Regions from separate parts of the Bacillus sp. DU-106 genome, predicted to be linked through region 3. Evidence: predicted binding sites of a transcription regulator. Region 3 holds the regulator's gene; each other region holds the start of a gene.

Region 1 (2,279 bases), 1.0 Mb from region 3:
TGTATCATTATTATTGGAGTATGGTTGGGTATTACTCATCCTAATTGCACTTGAAGGGATTTTAGCGGCTGATAACGCTCTTGTTCTTGCAATTATGGTAAAACATTTACCAGAAGAAAAACGAAAGAAAGCACTATTTTATGGATTAGCGGGGGCATTTGTTTTCCGATTTGGATCGTTATTTATGATTTCGTTCTTAGTCGATGTATGGCAAGTGCAAGCAATCGGTGCCATCTACCTTATGTTTATCGCTGGTAATCACTTATTTAAAACATATGTTAAAAAGAATACAGATGAAGAAACAGAAGAAAAAGAAGCAAAGAAAAAACAAGAGAACTTTTGGTGGACTGTATTTAAAGTTGAGGTTGCTGATATCGCCTTCGCAGTTGATTCAATTTTAGCTGCTGTTGCACTAGCAATGACTTTACCAAAAACAGGATTAGGTACAATTGGTAGTCTTGATACTGGGCAATTCGCTGTTATCTTTGTAGGTGGACTTATCGGATTAATCATTATGCGATTTGCAGCAACTGCTTTCGTACAAATCTTAAAACGTAAACCAGGACTTGAAACCGCAGCATTCTTAATTGTAGGTTGGGTTGGTGTGAAGCTAGCAGTTTATACATTAGCACACCCTGCATTAAATGTAATTCCACATTCATTCCCAGAATCCACTCCGTGGAAGCTTACATTCTGGATTGTATTAGTCGGAATCGCAGTTGGTGGTTGGTTCTTCTCAAAAGAAGTAGAAGTAAAAGTAGAAAAGAATTTAGACGAAAAAGCGCTGTAATTACAGCGCTTTTTCTTTTTTCTTTCTTCCTCTCAATGTCCAGAAAAAATTACATTATACTACCTTTTGTAAACGTTTTCTTAATGTATGTATGTCCTTTTTGTGAAACATTGCACAAACTTATTGAAAGTGAGAACAATTCCATGTACTTTATTCATATAAGGAGTATTTATAGAAGATTTACTAAAGGAGCGTATTACTCATGCTAGAACAAGGACTAGATTATGTTGTCAAACTGGCTAAAAGCAAAAAGAAAATACTAGATACAAACCCAATGCAATATTTCATTCGTGCTGCACTTGCGGGTATTTATATCGGTTTTATTATTGTACTATGTTTTAAATTAGGTAACTTTTTTCACATTGCAGATTCACCAGCAACTTATTTAGCTGCTTCTATGTTTTTCGGGATTGCTCTCGTACTTATTATATATGGCGGTGCTGAATTGTTTACTGGGAACACAATGTACTTTACTGTAGCAACTTTAAGAAAAGAAACAACGATTTCTGATACACTACGTAACTGGGTTGCTTGTTATGCAGGTAACTTAGCCGGCGCGTTATTCTTTGCCTTACTATTTTACGCAACTGGAATTTTTGAAGCAATTGATCACGGTCACTTAATGAATAAAGTCGTTGAAGGAAAGATGAACACACCTACAATGCAGTTATTCTTTAAAGCCATTTTATGTAACTGGCTCGTATGTCTTGCTTGTTTCTTACCTTCTCAGGTTAAAGGTGACACAGCAAAAATAATAGTCATGATGCTACTTGTTTTCACATTCTTCTTATCTGGTTACGAACATAGTATTGCAAACTTATCACTCTTTGCTTTATCTTTAGTTTCACCGCACCCTGAGACAATTTCTTTTTCAGGTGCTATTCATAACTTAATTCCTGTTACAATCGGTAACATTATTGGCGGATCAGTATTTGTCGGTATGGTATACCACTACTTAACAAAGAAAACACCTGAAGTTCAACAGGAAGAAACTGAAATCGCAGTAGCTCAACAAGAAGAGATTATTCCTTTACAAGCACATATGAAACATTAAAAACTCCAAAGTTTTACTTTGGAGTTTTTAGCTTCCCACGTATTTAACAACAAGGTGAGGATTAATTTCTCCTTCTTCCTTTCCCTTATCCATTCTCTGTTTCATCTTGTGCATACCGATGACATCATTCGTATGAAGGTGAATTTCATTTACATATAATCCCTCTGTACAAAAAGCTTCTACAAAATCTAGTCCATTTTTTGCTCCCCAGCCCATATTATAATCAAGGGAAAGAATATTCACATCATAATCCCGAACCATTTGCAAGGCACATTCTACTGTAGTTGCGGACACATACCCGAACGGGCAACTTCTTTGATCATCCATATATACGTTCATTTTCGATTCCCTCTCTAATTTGAATAAACAGCTAATACATAGCACATTGCCCCAAGACTAATAAAAGGACCAAATGGAATTGGCTTTCGTACTTCT
Region 2 (2,279 bases), 2.3 Mb from region 3:
CTTGAATTCCAAGACTAAATAGCCCGAGTAAAATGGCAACCGCTTTTTGTTCAAACCATGATAGCACAATACTTACTGGCAATTCATTCACTTCACATTGGAAAGCATCAGCTAATGTAGCTGCTATTTTCACTGTAGAAATGGAATTATTACATTGTCCTAAGTCGATGTAGCGCGGAATCTCGGTACCAGGTACAACACCGTAATCCACATCATTAAAGCGGAATTTCCCGCAAGAAGTTGTTAAAATAACTGTTTCTGGCGGAAGTGACGTTGCTAATTCACGATAATATTCTCCACCTTTTCCCGGTGCATCACAACCGGCAATAACAAAGAAACGCTTTATCTTCCCCTCTTTTACTGCATTAATAATTTCCGGAGCTAATGATAATACTGTATTATGATGAAACCCTGTTACTAACTGTTCATCCGACTCCATATGTACTTCTGAAAGTTCTAGTGCTTTTTGAATCAATGGTGTAAAATCATCATTTTCAATTTTTTGTACACCCTCTAAACCTGCAATGTCATATGAAAAGAATCGATCAGAGTATGATCCTTTAATTGGCATAACACAGTTCGTTGTAGCTAATATGGCACCAGTAAATTTTTCAAAAAGGCGTCTTTGATCATACCATGCCTTACCGATGTTTCCTTTTAAATGTTTATATTTTTTCAGTTGCGGGTATCCGTGTGCTGGTAGCATTTCAGAATGCGTATAAATATTAATGTCTTTTCCTTCTGTTTGCTTTAATAGTTCTTCTAATGCAAATAAATTATGGCCCGTAACTACAATTGCTTTACCTTCTACACGATTTTGTGTAATTTGTACAGGTTCTGGCACACCAAAATGATTCGTATGTGCCTCATCTAATAATTCCATCACCCGTAAAGCTGATTTCCCCACTTTCATAGCCATATCAATATGCTCTTGTTCGTTAAAATTAGAATTTGTTAATGTCATATATAAAGCTTCTTGTGTTGTAGCATCTACAAATCCATCCGTATACCCTAGCTGAGCAGCATGTGTGCGATAAGCTGCAATTCCTTTTAGCCCAAACACAATCGTATCTTGTAGACTCGCAATCGTTTCATTCTTCCCACAAACACCCATTACTTTACATCCGCCTGTTGGCGTTTGTTCACATTGATAACAAAACATATCATCCCACCCTCTCCCAATCATTCATTACACCTTAAGCATAATACCCATTGAAAAAAAGTGATGTGATATCAATCACAATAATATATAAAGATTTGTGACAGTTCATATTGTTGACATAATATTTTTATTGACACTAAAAAATAAGCATTAGTGTGCACACATCTTTCGATACTTTTAAATAGCTAATTAATTTGGAGAAATATATAAAACGAAAAAAATTTTGAGTCCCATGTACAAATAGTTGCAATTCATTACATATGAAAATAGACATACAAATACGCTCTTCTTTCTATCATTCAATAGAAAGAAGAGCGTATTTGTCATTTTAAGGAACTATCATTTTTTTTATTAAAGCCTTCATTGTAAACCTCTTTATTTACAATACATTTACACTATCTTAACATTACTTACATTATTTATATGATATATTTATATAGAAGCTACTTAAGAAATTTCATATACATTTTATCTTTATGATCTCTAATCTAATCAATAAAAAGATCATGTTATATTTTTATAACAGGGGTGAATTACGATGACTGAAACTTTAAAAACACTTATAATGCTTGATGCTACTTACGTTGTTATTGCAATTATGACAGTACTAGTATTTGTATACTTGGAATTAAAATCTCAGTAATATATGCTGACGTAATCGACAGATTCAGCATTTAAATATAGTTAGAAGAAAGAAAGAAAGGAGAAAATTATTTCTCCTTTCTTTTGTATTTCTACAATTTCTTATTTTAATAAATCCAATGTATGTAAAAGTAATCCCTTGTCTCCTACTTCTCCATGACCAGGTACTACCGAATTTATATTTCCATATCGCTTCAGCACATTCTCAATCGATGTAGACCATTCATTTACATACGCATCCGCAACATTTCCTAAATCTTTAGCTTCCGCAGATTTTACTAAACAGCCTCCAGCTAAAATTTGATATTGTGGCAACCAAACAACAATATTATCTTCTGTATGTCCTTTCCCTGGATAGAACGTTTCTACTTTTGTATTGCCAAACTTCAAACTCGTAATTATTTGTAAATCTCCAAGCGGCTCTTCATATCCACTGTTCTTTGCTAGTTCTGCGGTTAATGCTGTACTATGCGCT
Region 3 (2,279 bases):
TTCCAGCTACTATTGGATGGATTTTTATCGGGTTCTTCTTAGCAATCATCTCACAATCCATTGCAGGTATGATTGAAATGTATGTATTTGGGGTTCCACGTGGATCTGAGAATACAGACAGACTGATGGACATCGCAAGAACGATACCTTGGTTCCTTATTGTTGTATCTATAATTGGACCTATCTTAGAAGAAATCGTATTTAGAAAAATTCTATTCGGCACGCTTTATAAGAAGTTTAACTTCTTTATCGCAGCTATCATTAGTTCGCTTGTATTCGCAACAATTCATTTTGATTTTACTCACTTATTGGTATACACTGCTATGGGGCTCGTATTTGCCTTCTTATATGTGAAGACGAAACGTATTATCGTTCCGATTGCAGCTCATGTTGCGATGAATACATTAGTCGCTATTGGGCAAATTTTTATGAGCAATGAACAAATTCAAGAAATGATTAAAGAAGCTGAAAAAATGCAAGGCTTTATCGGAGGATTTTTTGTATGAGAAACTCACCATTGTTCATGGCTGCACTATACTTCCTTCTTGGATGTATCTTTACACGCTTCGCCATTACGAACGTGACAGATACAATCTGGAATATGTGGACAATACTATTTGCAGTTATGGCAACAATTGATTTTAATTTGGCACTTCGCCTTATATTAGTTAAATTCACAAAGAAGAAACAATAATAAAACGCAGAGGTCGCTTCCTCTGCGTTTTATTGTGGATAGTTTTTCAAAAAGTAAACTAATGTTTGTAACTCTACAGCTAAGTCAATATGATGAATTCTAATATTCTCTGATACGTTTAATCGCGCTGGTGTGAAATTCAAAATACCGTGCACGCTTGTTTCAGCTAATCTATCTGCTACAGCTTGTGCTACTGTAGCCGGTACTGTTAATATTGCCACTTGTATATCATTTGATAATCTCTCTTCTAATTCATCTAAATGATATACAGGAATGCCCCCGATTTCTGTTCCAACTTTCTCTTCACTAACATCAAATGCCATTTCAATTTTTGTATTATTGTTTTTCGTGAAATTATAATGTAAGAAAGCGGTCCCTAAATTACCTACTCCAATAAGTGCTACACGTGTTATATCATCTTGATCAAGTGTTTCGCGGAAAAATGATAATAAATAATTTACGTTATATCCATATCCCTTTTTCCCTAACGCTCCAAAATACGAAAAATCTCTTCGTATTGTTGCAGAATCTACTTTTACTGCCTCACTCAATTCGGCCGATGAAACACGCTGCTTACCAGAAAGAGATAAGTTTTGGATAAATCGATAGTATAGAGGCAATCTTTTAGCAGTGGCTTGTGGAATCTTTTGCTGATCCATATGACCTCTCCTCTCTTCCTATCTTTATTCATATACTTTAATCAAATACAGAAGTTTAGCACTCATTAAATTCCTTGTATAATAAAGAGAAGAAGTATTCTCTCTTTATTTTAAACTATACACTATTTTTAGTATGATTGAGAAATATAAACATGGCAAAGTTAAGAAATTATTTGAGGTGAAAACATTGATTTTATTACAAGTAAACGCGCTTTCGAAATTATACGGTGCAGAAACGATTCTTGCAAACATAAAATTGGAAGTACAAACAAAAGATCGTATCGCATTAGTTGGAAGGAATGGAGCAGGAAAATCTACATTATTAAAAATTATCGCTGGTGAATTATCTCATGATGGTGGCGAAATTATAAAACCGAAAGATGTCTCAATCGGATATTTAGCTCAAAATACTGGACTAGAAACGTCTTTAACAATTTGGGATGAAATGCTAACCGTCTTTACCCACTTACAGCAAATGGAGACAAAACTTCGAAGGCTTGAGCAAGAAATGGGAAAAGAAGAAAACTTTTCAAACGAAGCTACATATGAAAGATTGTTAGCTGATTATGACCAACTACAACTCAATTATAAAGATCAAGGTGGATATCAATATGAAGCGGATATTCGCTCCATTTTAAGCGGCCTTGGCTTCCCAGTTGAAACGCACCAGACGACGATCTCTACTTTAAGCGGCGGGCAAAAAACAAGATTAGCTCTCGGGAAATTATTATTAACAAAACCAGACTTACTTATTTTGGACGAGCCTACAAACCATTTAGACATCGAAACATTAACATGGCTTGAGCAATATTTGCAAGGTTATCCTGGCGCAATATTAATCGTCTCACATGACCGTTATTTCTTAGACAAACTCGTTACACAAGTATATGAAATTTCGAATAAAGAAAGCAGACGATTTGTTGGTA

What was found. The regulator Rex, encoded in region 3, represses fermentation and respiration genes when NADH is low (regulators of the CRP and FNR family bind a similar motif). The targets are predictions, from matches to a motif close to TTGTGAAATATTTCACAA.
Region 1: a site for Rex is predicted at 891-908, ahead of C3Y97_RS06550 (formate/nitrite transporter family protein). Genes of this name have one in related genera too.
Region 2: a site for Rex is predicted at 1,226-1,243, ahead of hcp (hydroxylamine reductase). Genes of this name have one in related genera too.

Annotation. Positions count from the first base shown of each region.
Region 1 covers NZ_CP026607.1:1,269,949-1,272,227, reverse strand. The annotation lists gene C3Y97_RS06555 (TerC family protein) at 1-790, shown strand, start outside; gene C3Y97_RS06550 (formate/nitrite transporter family protein) at 993-1,844, shown strand; gene C3Y97_RS06545 (cyclic-phosphate processing receiver domain-containing protein) at 1,872-2,183, opposite strand; gene C3Y97_RS06540 (prepilin peptidase) at 2,198-2,279, opposite strand, start outside.
Region 2 covers NZ_CP026607.1:3,330,828-3,333,106, forward strand. The annotation lists gene hcp (hydroxylamine reductase) at 1-1,162, opposite strand, end outside; gene bla2 (BcII family subclass B1 metallo-beta-lactamase) at 1,907-2,279, opposite strand, start outside.
Region 3 covers NZ_CP026607.1:254,426-256,704, reverse strand. The annotation lists gene C3Y97_RS01515 (CPBP family intramembrane glutamic endopeptidase) at 1-506, shown strand, start outside; gene C3Y97_RS01510 (YdiK family protein) at 503-694, shown strand; gene C3Y97_RS01505 (redox-sensing transcriptional repressor Rex) at 724-1,353, opposite strand; gene C3Y97_RS01500 (ABC-F family ATP-binding cassette domain-containing protein) at 1,541-2,279, shown strand, end outside.